Regions from separate parts of the Neobacillus sp. GCM10023253 genome, predicted to be linked through region 1. Evidence: a T-box and tRNA genes for the amino acid it is inferred to sense, from the RefSeq annotation. Region 1 holds a T-box; the other holds one or more tRNA genes.
The links. The T-box of region 1 lies ahead of ACFPA1_RS16660 (valine--tRNA ligase). A T-box ahead of a tRNA ligase gene usually reads a tRNA of that ligase, here a tRNA-Val.
Positions count from the first base shown of each region.

Region 2: it encodes a tRNA-Val, which carries the amino acid that the T-box ahead of ACFPA1_RS16660 (valine--tRNA ligase) is inferred to sense. The anticodon was not compared.

Region 1 covers NZ_JBHSHV010000012.1:502,589-509,864, forward strand. Annotated here, with positions in the region: gene ACFPA1_RS16655 (bifunctional folylpolyglutamate synthase/dihydrofolate synthase) at 1-664, opposite strand, end outside; gene ACFPA1_RS16660 (valine--tRNA ligase) at 732-3,374, opposite strand; T-box leader at 3,427-3,660, opposite strand; gene ACFPA1_RS16665 (O-antigen ligase family protein) at 3,773-5,098, opposite strand; gene ACFPA1_RS16670 (hypothetical protein) at 5,290-5,478, shown strand; gene ysxE (spore coat protein YsxE) at 5,505-6,557, opposite strand; gene spoVID (stage VI sporulation protein D) at 6,651-7,276, opposite strand, start outside.
Region 2 covers NZ_JBHSHV010000003.1:142,253-149,528, reverse strand. Annotated here, with positions in the region: gene ACFPA1_RS01115 (GNAT family N-acetyltransferase) at 1-664, opposite strand, end outside; gene ACFPA1_RS01110 (pyridoxal-phosphate-dependent aminotransferase family protein) at 819-1,988, shown strand; gene ACFPA1_RS01105 (aldo/keto reductase) at 2,100-3,026, opposite strand; gene ACFPA1_RS01100 (iron-containing alcohol dehydrogenase) at 3,175-4,368, opposite strand; gene ACFPA1_RS01095 (hypothetical protein) at 4,623-5,099, shown strand; tRNA gene ACFPA1_RS01090 (tRNA-Val) at 5,182-5,254, opposite strand; gene ACFPA1_RS01085 (hypothetical protein) at 5,417-5,641, shown strand; gene ACFPA1_RS01080 (alpha/beta hydrolase) at 5,746-6,471, shown strand; gene ACFPA1_RS01075 (YjcG family protein) at 6,598-7,110, shown strand; gene ACFPA1_RS01070 (GNAT family N-acetyltransferase) at 7,117-7,276, shown strand, end outside.

The sequences.
Region 1 (7,276 bases):
AAATTGGTGCCTCTTTTTTCTCCGCCTGTTCCTCGATTACCTTAAGTGCTCCAGGGTGTTTGACCGCTGTAAAAATCGGCGTCCTTTCCTTGATGATTCCCGCCTTCTCAAATGCAATTTCTTCATGGGTGTTACCAAGTATGTTGGTATGATCGAGACCAATATTTGTGATAATCGATGCCAATGGCTGCACTATATTCGTGGAATCAAATCGTCCGCCAAGCCCAACCTCGTAAAGGACGATATCGATTTCAGGGTGATTGGCAAAATAATAGAACGACATGGCTGTGATAACTTCAAATTCTGTCGGTCCGCCAAGGTCTGTTTCCTCTAACTCATTTGCCAAAGGAAGAATGACATTTGTTAATTCAAGTATTTCTTGATCTGTGACAGGCTTGCCGTTAACACTAATTCGCTCGTTGAATTGTTCGATATAAGGAGATGTAAACGTACCGACTGTATAACCTGCTTCCTGCAGAACGGAACGCAAATAGGTAACGGTTGAGCCTTTTCCATTTGTCCCGCCTATATGGACAGTTTTGATTTTTGTTTCCGGGTGGCCGAGTCTGTCCATCATCCACTCCATCCGTTTTAACCCCGGTTTAATGCCGAGCCTGAGCCTTGCATGAATCCAATCGAGGGCTTCTTTATAAGTAGTAAACATGTCTTACACCCCTTTTGTTAAAAAAATAAGCCAAGACGAATCCAAAGTGGATTCGCCTTCAGCTTCATTAACCTCTTAACTCTTTAATACGAGCTTCTACAATATTTCGTTTTTCTAGGTAGTCTTGTTCTTTGGCACGTTCTTCGGCTACAACACTTTCAGGTGCTTTTTTCATAAAGCCTTCATTGCTTAATTTCTTTTGAACACGCTCTACCTCTTTATTTAATTTATCCAATTCCTTCTCAAGGCGGGCAATTTCTTCATCAATATTGATCAGGCCTTGGAGCGGAAGGATAATTTCGACACCCGTAATAACCGCGGTCATTGCTTTTTCAGGGGTTTCGATGTTCTGCCCCATTTGCAGTTCTTCTGGGTTACAGAACTTTTCGATGTAGCTGCGGTTCTTCTCAAGAGCCGTTAATATTTTTTCATCCTTAGCTTTCACCAACATGTTGATTTTCTTGCTCATAGGTGTGTTAACTTCAGCACGAATATTACGTACAGAGCGGATCATTTCCATCAGAAGCTTCATTTCCTGTGCAGCTTCTTCATCTGTATACTCAGGTTTAACCTCCGGCCATTTGGCTTCCGTAATCGATTCACCGGAATGAGGCAGGTTCTGCCAAATTTCCTCGGTGATAAATGGCATGAACGGATGCAATAATCTCATTGTTTGGTCTAAAACATAGGCAAGAATGGAACGGGTTGTTTTCTTAGCCGCCTCATCTTCACCGTATAAAGGAAGCTTCGCCATTTCAATATACCAATCACAGAAGTCATCCCAGATAAAGTTATAAAGGGCACGGCCAACTTCACCGAATTCATACCGCTCTGACAGCTTTGTCACATGTTCGATTGTTTCATTTAAGCGTGTTAGAATCCATTTGTCGGCAACAGATTTTTCCCCGCTGAAATCAATTTCATCATAGCTGAGACCGTTCATATTCATTAAAGCAAAACGGGAAGCATTCCAAATTTTATTGGCAAAGTTCCAGGTTGCTTCAACTTTTTCCGTGCTATAACGTAAATCTTGACCTGGTGATGAACCAGTGGATAGGAAGTATCTGAGGGCGTCTGCACCGTATTTGTCGATAACCTCCATTGGGTCAACACCGTTTCCTAGAGATTTACTCATTTTACGGCCTTGCTCGTCACGAACAAGTCCATGGATGAGAACATCTTTAAATGGACGCTCACCTGTGAACTCTAAGCTTTGGAAAATCATTCTGGATACCCAGAAGAAGATGATATCGTAGCCTGTTACAAGAACATCCGTTGAGAAGTACCGCTTGAAATCAGCCGCTTCTATGTCTGGCCAGCCCATAGTCGAGAATGGCCATAACGCTGAACTGAACCAAGTATCTAATACGTCTTTGTCCTGTTCCCAGTTTTCACTGTCTGCAGGTGCTTCATGGCCGACATATACCTCACCGTTTTCTTTATGGTACCAAGCCGGGATGCGGTGTCCCCACCAAAGCTGTCGAGAAATACACCAGTCGCGAATGTTTTCCATCCAGTGCAGGTATGTTTTTTCAAAGCGATCTGGAACAAAGTGTACTTTTTCTTCCTTGCTTTGAAGCGCAATGGCTTGATCTGCCAATGGCTGCATTTTAACAAACCATTGTGTAGAAAGATAAGGCTCTACAACTGCTCCGCTGCGCTCAGAGTGGCCAACGGAATGAAGGTGATCTTCAATTTTAAACAGAACGCCTTGTTCTTGAAGGTCTTTGACAATTTGCTTGCGGCATTCAAAGCGGTCAAGACCTTTGTATTTGCCGGCCTTTTCGTTCATAGACCCATCTTCGTTCATGACTAATATACGCTCAAGATTGTGTCGGTTTCCTAGTTCAAAGTCGTTCGGGTCATGGGCAGGAGTAATTTTAACAGCCCCAGAACCGAATTCCATATCAACATAATCATCGCCAACAATCGGGATTTCCCGGCCAACGATTGGCAGAATAACCGTTTTGCCGATTAGGTGCTTGTAACGATCATCTTCCGGGTGAACCGCAACCGCAGAATCCCCAAGCATCGTTTCCGGACGAGTTGTTGCTACTTCAATGTAGCCGGAACCGTCTGCTAACGGATACTTCATATGATAAAAGGCACCTTGAATATCCTTATAAATAACCTCAATATCAGAAAGGGCCGTTTTTGTGGATGGGTCCCAGTTAATGATATATTCGCCGCGGTAGATTAAGCCTTTGTTGTAAAGGGTAACGAATACTTCGCGAACCGCTTTTGAAAGTCCCTCATCGAGAGTGAAACGCTCTCGGGAATAGTCAAGTCCTAAACCTAACTTTGCCCATTGCTCACGGATATGGGAAGCATACTCTTCCTTCCACTTCCATGTTTCCTCAACGAATTTTTCCCTGCCAAGGTCATAACGGCTTTTGCCTTCGCTTTTAAGCTTTTGTTCAACCTTTGCCTGGGTCGCGATTCCAGCATGGTCCATACCCGGAAGCCAAAGAACATCATAGCCCTGCATCCGCTTCATGCGTGTGATGATATCTTGAAGAGTTGTATCCCATGCATGCCCTAAATGGAGTTTTCCAGTAACGTTAGGCGGTGGGATAACGACTGTATATGGCTGTTTTCCCTCATCATCTTTTGCTTCGAAAAATTTCCCCTGCAGCCACCACTCATAACGACCTTTTTCGATGGTTTGCGGGTCGTATTTGGTCGGCATCGTAATTTCTTTTGTTTCCATCTGAATTTTCCTCCTTTGTCTTTCTAGAAACAACAAAAAACCCCATTCGTCATAAAAGGACGAATGGAGTTGCTTCGCGGTACCACCTTTTTTCCAATCATAGTGATGATTGGCACTTCATCGGATAACGGATTTCATCCGTCTTCTACTACTGGAGTCTTTTGACCTGTTCACAGAAGAAGCTCTTGGGCGACTTTCCGATGATCCGCTTAGGAAACCTTTCAGCTAATGGTTCCCCTCTCTAAAAGCTGGCTTTCACCGTACTCTTCCCTGTCAAAGCTTTCATTTTTAATTATATAGTTATACTACCCAAAAAACGGGGTTCACGTCAATCAGGTTAACCTTATTTTTTATAATTTATACTATATGCAAAAAGGATGCTGCTTGCTTACAGGTTATTAAGCTGACTTATATTTTTCCATAGTTTCTCCTGATGAGTTAAGACCTAATGTATTTTTTAGAATGGATTCAGCTTTCGCAAGGGTAATTCCAAGAATCCCCCAAAATATCGGAGCAACTGGTACAGTACTAATATTAAAAAAAGCCTGAACTAAATATCCGAAAACGGTTGACAGTAATCCATAAAGAATGATTTTATCTTTCCCTTCAGCCATTTGAACTGCTCGAATTGCCTTTCGGATAACAAATATTAAAAATAGTAAATAGGTTACTAATGCCGGAATCCCTAGAGTAATTGCGATTTGTAAATACTCATTGTGTGCCTTATCAACTACCGTATTTTGGTTACCTAAAAATTCCTTTCTTTCCTTAGGGGTAGCCTTGAAAATAAACTCAAAAGTATCGGGACCTGACCCAATCCAGAAGTATTCCTTAACAAGCGGAAGCGATTTTTTCCATATAAAAAATCGGGAAGACCCTTCATGTCCATTACTTTGATTTGTTACCACTTTATATGAATCTGAAATGATTGAATATGCCCGAAATGAATAATGGCTCTTCTCCAATGTATTAATTCCCGTGGCTAACAGTATTAAAGTTATTACTAGGACCGCCCATTTCCTCCAAAGATTTTTCCTTTTAAAGATTACAAATATAGTAAGAAACACCATTCCTAAAAAAACACCTAAATATGCACTTCTGGTATTTGAAAAAAGCATTGAGATAAATGATACCGAGATAGAAATAAAAAATAACTTGGTTAGATTTTTATCTCGAGCAGTAATATATAGGGTCATGCTTAAAAGCAAAACTAAAACAAGATAAGACCCAAAAAAGTTAGGATTATCGAAAAAGGTATATGTACCAGAATAATGACGCATAGCACTGTTTCTAGGCAAAAAATCCAAGGAATAATGCTGCAATATTCCATAAAGAGAAACTATTAACGAAACTATTGCCATTCCCGAAAGAAGTTTCGTTATTTTCCGAGTGTCTAAGAGCCTATAGCAAAATAGAAATACACTAATATAACAAAAGAAAGTAATCAAACCTTCGCAGCGGTCAATTGTACCATACACCGCTGTGTAACTATATTTTGAAAAAGCTGTCGATATCTCTATTAAACTTAAAAATAGAATTATAATATATAAAATAGTGCGGTTATTTTTTTCAGGGATTAAACTATAATATTTTCGTTTAAGAATAATATAAACCCATGTGCAGATCACAAATAGATACAAATAATCTGTCTTTATGGTTGTATAGTATGGGTCATACCCCCAAGGATAAATCATCAGCGGAAAAAACAATAGAAACCAATACATTCAAATAACTCCTTATGTCGCAAGTCCTGTGTAAAAACACCTAGTATTTCAATTACTTCTAATTATTCCATTTCTTTTCAATTTATTCAATCTGAATTTAAAGCGGTAAGTTTTGGATGAATTTTGGGGCATTCACACAAATTTTCGAATATACATATGATAAGGGTAAATTGGGAAAGGGGGGGTTTGGGGTGAAGAATTTCCACAAATATAAACACCGTCCCTGGTTTAGAACGTTTCGGAGATTGTCCGGACAGCTGGTGGTCCCATTTATTATCTTTCAGTTTATACGAACCATTTTTCTGCCAACTATTTTTGATGTTCTGTTATTATCCCTTTTTATCGTCATTGCCATTTCCATTTATTTTGAAATTATTTAAGGAGCCCTATGTGCAGATGAATCCTGCTATTGGGCTCCTTCTTTTGCCTGCTGTGCTGCCTCTTGGGCTGCTTTTTGCTGATTCTCAATTTCCGTCATCCGCATCACAATATATTCGGTATTTTTTAAATGCCAATAGCGATGCTGCAGCTGGCGGACATATTTTAACTCATTTTTCGGACGAGGCTTCCGATAATACTTCTCTGCCATTTGGATGATGGGTATTGGGTAGGCCAAGTAGCTGTTGAATAATAATTTTTCCTCCGGCTTAAACGGAAAATATTTAAAATAATGATAAACCAAACCAATCACATCATCATTTCGCTTTGGACTTGTGTTTAAAGTCCTTGATACATATGGGAGCAGGTCATGGATTGGTGAGCCGTAACGGGCATTTTCAAAATTAATAAAAAAGCCGTATCCCCGTTCATCATAAAGAAAATGATCGGATGAAAGCTTCCCATGGACAACCACCATTCGGGCTTTCTCATTTTCCTTTGTGCTCTCATACCATTCTTCAAATTTTGATTTTGAAAACCGGAGCGCCTGGCTGATTTCATTGTAGTATAGGCAAAACAGCAGTTCGAATGGTGACATATAGGTTTTCTTTTCGCAAACATCAATGTATCCATCAAGAAATTCTTGATTTTTATCAAGCAGCTGCAAGGTTTTTTCGTAATGCTCGGCCCGCTCCTCCTTGTTTACTTCGATTTCCTTTGCGGAAAGGGTATGAAGCCGGGCCAATTCACGAAAAAGCTGCTGGCTTTTGTACTGGTGGTCTTCTCTTTGGTCATTCGCCATCCAAGGCATGAGATAGTAAAGATTATTATCATGCAATACCGCATATCTGCCGTCCATTGTGGGATAAATGGGGACAATCCGGTTAAAGCCTTTTTGATAGAGATAATGGACATGCCGAATAAAATCTGTCCCTAAGGCTGGGGGAATTTTTTTCAGGGCAAAGGTACCTTTGTTAGAATAAATTTTTTGAATGCCGCCAAAATCCTCTACAAAATACGGCTCTACCTGGTAGTTCTCCAAAATCGGCGTAAGGGTCTCCAGCCTATTCGAGTCATTCATGAGAATTCACTCTCTTTCATTTAGAAAAGCAAAAGGGCATAAAAAGAAAGCAGAGCAGGCCCCGTTCGAACCCGCTCACCTTCTAAGGTCTGATTATTTTTTGGCAAAGGCTGCCGGAACATATAATACTTGACCTTCATAAACATCCTGGTTCAATTCAAGATTGTTAACACGAAGGAGATTTTGAACTGAAACATCATATCGTTTAGACAAACTTTCTACCGTATCCCCTCTTTGAACAATACAAACCTTTAACCTTGTTTGCGAAGAACCTTCGTCCTTTCGGGCAAAGAATTCTGTCAGGGTCATCGATTTCTTCTTGGCACCAAACAGCTTCTTCTTATGCTTTGGCTCCTCTTCAGATGACGATGAAGATGACGAGCTTTCCTCTTCATATTCCACGACTACTGCTGGGGATTCCTCCACAATGATTTCTTCCTCAAACTGAACTTCAACCTCTACAGGCTGTTTTTCTTCTTTTCTCTCCTGATAACGCCATGCAGGTTCGTTTGCTTCGGCATTATACTCCTGGTACTGCCAAGGCGGCCGATATTCCTGCTGCTCCTGAGTTTGTTCCTGAGGTTGATAATTAAAGTTTGGGAACTTTGAAAATGCATCTGTGCTCTGTTCTTCCTCCTGCGGTTTACGTGCTTCCGTCTGGAATAAGAAATTGTTTTGATACGGGCTTTGTGCTGTTGGTTGAGGGAATTCGTATTCTT
Region 2 (7,276 bases), on a different contig from region 1:
CATAAAGATGGAGCGTATCCTCCTCATGCTGCATGATGACCACAGCCTGCTCATCATGGGCATAGTAGAGGTCTTGGTTAAAGACCATCAAACAATAAAACATTAGCAGCTCCTCTGTTCCGTGTGTCCCAAAGGCAGCTGACCCTGATAGCCGATCAGCTGCCAATCTATAAATAAATGCTAAATCTTCAACGTTGCTCCCATTTAATTTTCGTATGCCGGTTTCGTCTTTTGCCTCGAACGAACGATCCATTGAAAATTGGAGTTCTTCATATTCTTTAAAACCAAACTTTGGGTAAAAATCTAGCACAGATTGATTAGCGAATAAATACATTAAATCTATATCCTTGTAATCTTCCAAAACCTGATCCATCAGTTTTTTGGACAAACCTTGATTTCGATAATCGGGATGCGTCATAACTGTACCGATTTGGACAGACTGTTTCTTTTCGTTATCAATGATTAAATCCACAAGATTTACTGATACATTTGCTATGACTCTACCATATTCAATATACGAATATGGTATATATTTTTCTGTCCAGAAGCCATGCTGGTACCAAACTTCGAAGTCAATGCCAAAGATGGAGGAAGCTAATTCATTAAAACTTTTTCTTAAGAGTTCGTTTTCTTGATAGCCCTTTGCGAATACCAATTCTTTCATGCTTACACCATCCTTCCTGGAAATCAAACCATATTATACCATTTCATATAATAGATGAATCCTTAAAAATATTAAAGGATTTTCGAAAATGATATAGAAGAGGTAAATGTTAGTTTATTTTTCATCCAAAAAGTCTATTTAGGAGGAACGAAAAATGCGTAACGAAGAGATGCTGCTTATCCCCGGTCCGACACCTGTCGTTGATTCCATTTATGATGCGCTGGCACAGGAAACCCGGGGTCATACTGACCCAAGATTTGTAAAAATATTTAAGAGTGCTATTGAAAAAACAAGAGAGATGTTTAAAACAGACGGGGAAGTGTTTGTTGTTTCCGGGTCCGGAACCCTCGCGATGGAAATGGCACTTGTAAATACAGTGGCTGCAGGGGAGAAAATACTTGTCATCAGTCAAGGCTACTTTGGTGACCGCTTTATCCATTTAGGAAAAGCATTTGGAATTGAGGTTGACGTCATTCAGTCAGAATGGGGCAGTCAGGTTCAGACAAAGGAAGTAGAGGAAAAATTAACTGCCGGGAATTACAAAGCCGTTACCATCACCCATGCCGATACTTCAACAGGTGTCGCTGCAAACTTGGATGCACTTGTGCCCCTTATAAAAAAACACGGGGCATTGGTTATTCTCGATGGTGTTTGCGCCACTGCGGCGATGGAAGAAGATATGAGCAAGGCATACGGCCATCCGGATTATAAAATCGATGTTGTGTTAACAGGATCGCAGAAAGCAATCGGTGTACCCCCAGGACTGGCAGTTATCGCCTTTAACCAATCGGCATTGGCCGCACGTGAAAAAATCGGGCGTGTACCAGCCTACTATTGTGACATTCATAATTGGATCCCAATTATGAATGATCCTGGCAAATACTTTGCAACACCGCCGGTAAACCTCATTTATGCCTACGACGAGGGAATGAAATTGGTGCTTGCTGAAGGGATGGAAAATCGCTATAAACGTCACGAAGCTTACGGACGAGCAGTCCGGTCCGCTCTCGCCGAATATGGCATGAAGGCAATCGCCGATGAGGATGTCGCTGCCGCTACTCTTAGCTGTATTCTGTACCCAGAAGGCTTGAATGATGCCGCCTTCCGCGCTGCCCTTGCCGAAAAAGGTGTCATTGTCGCCGGTGCGCTTGCGCATTTAGCAGGAAAGGCGTTCCGAATCGGCCATATGGGCAACACCACAAATGAAATGCTTGAGAAAGCAATTGTGTTAATCGGGGAAACAATGAAGGAAATGGGCTTTTCAGTAAATCCGGAAAAGGCAGCTGTAATTTTCCAGCAGTGCCTGACGCCATTGAAAATGTAATGCAGAAAGACCTGTCCCAAAATAAGGACAGGTCTTTTTAGCTTAGCTTATTTCCGCTTAATGATATAGCTTAGAAAGGCATTTAAGAGGTTGGATTTATTCTAATATAAATTAAGGCACAATATTCCCTGCTGCTTTATAAATTTGATACCATTCTTCTCTAGTTAATTTGATTTCAGATCCCATGCAGGCATCGTGCATTCGACCTGGATTGGTTGTTCCGAGTACGACCTGGATGTTGGCCGGATGGCGGGTAATCCAAGCAACCGCAATCGCAGTGTTGGTGACACCGTATTTTTCAGCAATTCCGTCAATAGTTTTGTTCAATTCAGGAAAACGTTCCAAATCCCCAAGGAATGAACCTTCAAAAAAGCCGTGCTGAAATGGGGACCATGCTTGAATGGTTAAATCGTTCAAACGGCAGTATTCTAAAATGCTGCTATCACGATTAATAGCCTGATCAATTTTCATATTTAAGGAAATTCCCGAGTCAATCATCGGAGTATGGGCGATGCTAAACTGGAGCTGGTTGATCACCAGTTTAAATGGTATGTATTTTTGCAGCAGTTCAATTTGGGACGGATTGTGGTTCGACACACCAAAATATTTTACCTTTCCGCTTGTATGAAGCTGTTCAAAAGCTTCAGCAACTTCCTCAGGCTCCATTAGCGGGTCAGGGCGGTGCAGAAGGAGAATATCAAGATAGTCCGTTTTTAAACGTGTTAAGATACCTTCAACAGAATTCAGGATATGATCCTTTGAAAAATCAAAAAAGCCTTCCGGCAAACGGATCCCACATTTGCTCTGCAAAATCATGTTTTCACGAATTTGGGAATTCATTTGAATGGCGTCAGAAAATATTTCTTCGCATTTACCTCTTCCGTAAATATCGGCATGGTCAAAGAAATTGATCCCTTCTTCCAAAGCCGTACGGATTAACTTTTCTGCCTCTGGCACCGATAACGAGGTTAACCGCATATTGCCCATAATCATGTTTGAAGCTTTTAAATCGGTATTGGCAATGTTTATATATTTCACACTCTATTCCTTCTTTCATTGTCTTTTCCCTCTTACATATTAAATGAAAACTCGCCGATTGGCGAGGCCGTTAGGACGGTTCATGAGGCGTAGTTAAATTTCTTATTAAAAAAGCCATTGTAAAAAAACAATGGCTTTAATGAAGCATTCATACTATTTCTTTAACCGAGAAATCATATTCATAACATATTCGGTATAATTGTTCAATTTCCCACTGTGTGGGGACTTTTGGATTATTGGCTGGACTGCCGCTATCTAATGCATCCTTGGCCATTTTACTGATGGCGCCGGTAAATTTATGTCTGTCGATTCCCCACTCCATTAAATTCGGTATTTTTAAAGCAGAACATAGCTGCTTGACCGATTCTACTGCAAATTTCGCCCTTTCTTCTTTTGAACGATTGGAATGGTTGGGGGCAAAGATATCCCCTAAATCGGATAGCCTGTCAATGCAGGAATCCATACTAAATTCAAGTACAGCCGGAAGCAGCATGGCATTGGAATACCCATGCGGAACATGAAACAGCGCCCCAATCGGCCTCGACATTCCATGTACCAGACATACAGACGCATTGGAAAACGCCATTCCTGCCTGAAGGGCGCCAAGCGACATGGCTTCCCTTGCTTCAAGGTTTTCTCCATTCGTATAAGCTTGATAAAGATTTTGGACAATGAGTTCCATGGCTGATAATGCCAGCGAATCTGTCATAGGATGCCCTTTTTTGGAAAGATATGCTTCAATGGCATGGCTTAATGCATCCACGCCTGTTGCGGCAGTTACATGCTGCGGTGAGGAAATAGTTAAGAGCGGGTCGACTATAGCTATTGAAGGCATAAACGCCAGTTGTTTGACCATGATTTTTACATTCGTGGAAGGGTCGGTAATGACCGTGACATCAGTCGCTTCTGAACCTGTTCCGGCTGTGGTAGGAATCGCGATATGCGGGATTGGCATCGCTTCGGCAATCTTTCTGCCGCCTGCATAGTCACCAATATCCCCTCCGTTTGTTACTAATACAGCAACTGCTTTGGCGGTATCGATACAACTGCCGCCGCCAATGGATATAAGTAAATTACACTTTTCCAAACTGAACTGCTCAAGTGCTTCAGAAACATAGTTGACTGTCGGTTCAGAGTCTACGCCTAGAAATACACGGCTTTGAACACCATGATTTGCTAATAACTGTTTGCATTTATCAACAACCCCAAGGTGATTCATGACTTTGTCTGAAATAATTAACGCTCTATCCCCTAATCCTGCTCCTTCCACTCCTACTTGGTTAAATGCCTGTTTTCCATAAACGATACTTTGTGGAGTCCTAAAATAAACAATATCCCTCATCAAAAAAATCCCCCTTCCTATGTAAACGATTACATAATAACAAAAGGAGAAAAAGAATTGTGTTGAAACTTGTTATATTCACTCAATTTTTTTAAAACCTTTTGAGCCTAAGCACCAATAAAAAATTATTGAACCGTACCTAATTGTCTGTCATATTCCATGATAATCCGGGACAAACTGATTAGTACGATATATGTTTACTTTAAAAATGAGCATTTAGTCCTAAAGGTATATCCTTGGAAGGGGAAGTTGGCTTGTCAAATCCAATTGAAAAGTTATTTTGGAGCATTGCCCTTCCGGGGTTTGGGCAATTATTAAATAAAAAATATCTTAAAGGTTTCTTGTTTGTTTTTTTAGAAATTCTGGTGAATACACAAGCAAATTTCAATACAATCATTATGCTAAGCTTTCATGGAGAGATTGAAAAGGCAATTGCTTTAACTGATTATCAGTGGCTTATGTTTTATCCTTGCTTATATTTCTTTGCAATGTGGGATGCGTTTAAGGATGGAGGCGGAGGCAGTGAAAGATATTCCTTCCTTCCGTTCGTATTTGCCGCTTATTTTGTCACGGTCGGCTGTATTTATTCCCCGAAATTAAAAATCTTTGGTGTCTTGTTTGGACCAGTCTGGCTGCCGATGTTGTTTGTCATTCCAGGCGTAGCAATAGGAATAATTATAAAAGTAATTATTAAAAAGTTCACTGAACCAAAAAAGCAGGCTTTTGATTAAAGTTTGCTTTTTTAATATTTATTTTTTCACCATTCCTAAGACAAATAAAAATCCTAACATCAGCAGATGTTAGGATTTATGATGACCTGTGAGGGGTTCGAACCCCCGACCTCAACCCTGTCAAGGTTGCGCTCTCCCAGCTGAGCTAACAGATCAATATTTAAGCTATAAATATTATTATAGTAAAAAAGACAAAAAAGTCAATAACAATTTTTCATTAAATACCCCTCTAAAAAAATAGAACACACATTCCTCTTTTCGTTGATTAAAGAACTAATGTTCGGTTATAATAATTTATAGAAAGGAGGAGTTTTAAAATGGATGGCCTGTTTATTCGTTCCATCGAAGAAAATATTCCTTTGGAGATGATTTATCTTGCCGAAAACCAGAAAATTACCCAGCGAAGTTTAATAATTAAAGAGGTAACTGACGAATACATTCGCGCCTACTGCCTGCTGCGGAAACAAATCCGTACCTTTAAACGGGACAATATTCTTTCCATCATGCCTGATCAGCATCATAAAAGCCGTTACCTGCATTAATCCTCAACCTAGCCCCCTTATCCTTACACACATTTCTGCATTTCCACTTTCATTATGGTAAAATTCTTTTTGTAAAACAGTTGAACTCGGGGGGATTTTTCAAAATGGATTATCCAAGAGGTACCATTACAGAACAAACATTTTACAGCAATGAACTTGGAGAAGAAATGCAGCTGCTCATTTACCTTCCAGCCAATTTCTCACCGCTATATAAATACTCGCTGCTGATTGCTCAGGATGGCCGTGATTATTTTCAGCTTGGCCGAATTGGTCGAGTGGCAGACGAGTATCTTTCTATAAAAGAAATGGAAAATTTAATTATTGTTGGGGTACCCTATAAGAATGTAAAGGACCGCCGCAGAAAATATCATCCTGCCGGAGACCAAAACCGGCAATACATACGCTTCCTTGCTCATGAATTAGTCCCCTTTTTGGACAGTGAATATCCAACGTACCAAGTTGGGACAACCAGAGCACTTATAGGGGACTCGCTTGGTGCAGCGGTTTCCCTAATGACTGCATTGCAATACCCGCATACATTTGGGAAAGTGCTGCTTCAATCTCCCTATGTGGACGAGATTGTGTTAGAAGCTGCCAAGCATTATACAGAGCCGTTATCACTGGAAATTTATCATGTCATAGGAAAACTCGAAACCGAAGTGAAAACAACAGATGGAAAAACCAGCGATTTTCTGACACCCAATCGGGAGCTTTCAAAAGTCCTTTCCAAAAAGCCTTTTAGTTATTTTTATGAAGAATTTAATGGAAATCACACTTGGACCTATTGGCAGCCAGACTTACGACGGGCACTTAAAATGATGTTCTTGTAAGCCATTTGGATTATTTATTATATTTAGAAAATTTGTTATAATAATAAATACCCATTTTTACTCGCTATTTTCCTTGTCATTCCTTGACTTTTGATAGAACCCACTACTTAAAACGGAGGTACCGCCATGAAATTTGGAGTTGTTATTTTTCCATCGAAAAAGCTTCAAGACCTTGTAAATTCTTATCGCAAGCGCTATGATTCGCATTATGCTTTAATCACACCGCATTTGACATTAAAAAATGCCTTTGAAGCAACTGAGGAAGATGTGAAAGAATTTGCCGATAAACTGCGGAAAATTGCCGGCAACACACAGCCTTTCACCTTAAAAACTACTAAAGTGAGTTCTTTTCATCCGGTTAACAATGTTATTTACTTTAAAGTTGAGCCGACAGAAGAACTAACTTCCTTACATGCAGAAGTTAATAAAGAATTTAGCGAACAAAATCCGGAATACGCATTTGTCCCCCATATTACGATCGGCCAGAATCTATCCAATGATGAACACTCCGATGTTTACGGGTCGCTGCGTATGAAAAGAATTGACCACGAAGAAACGATTGACCGTTTCCATCTCCTCTACCAGCTGGATAACGGCTCTTGGACAGTTTCTGAAACATTTCGGTTTGGAAAGGAATAGTTCTAAGTGACAGTAAAAGTTGTTGAAAACCCAAAAGAACTCGAGGACGCCTACACAGTTCGGAAAATAGTTTTTGTAGATGAACAAAACGTCCCCTTTGAAGAGGAAATTGATCAATTTGAAAATGATGCCACTCATTTTGTGTTGTATCATGAAGGTAGTCCAG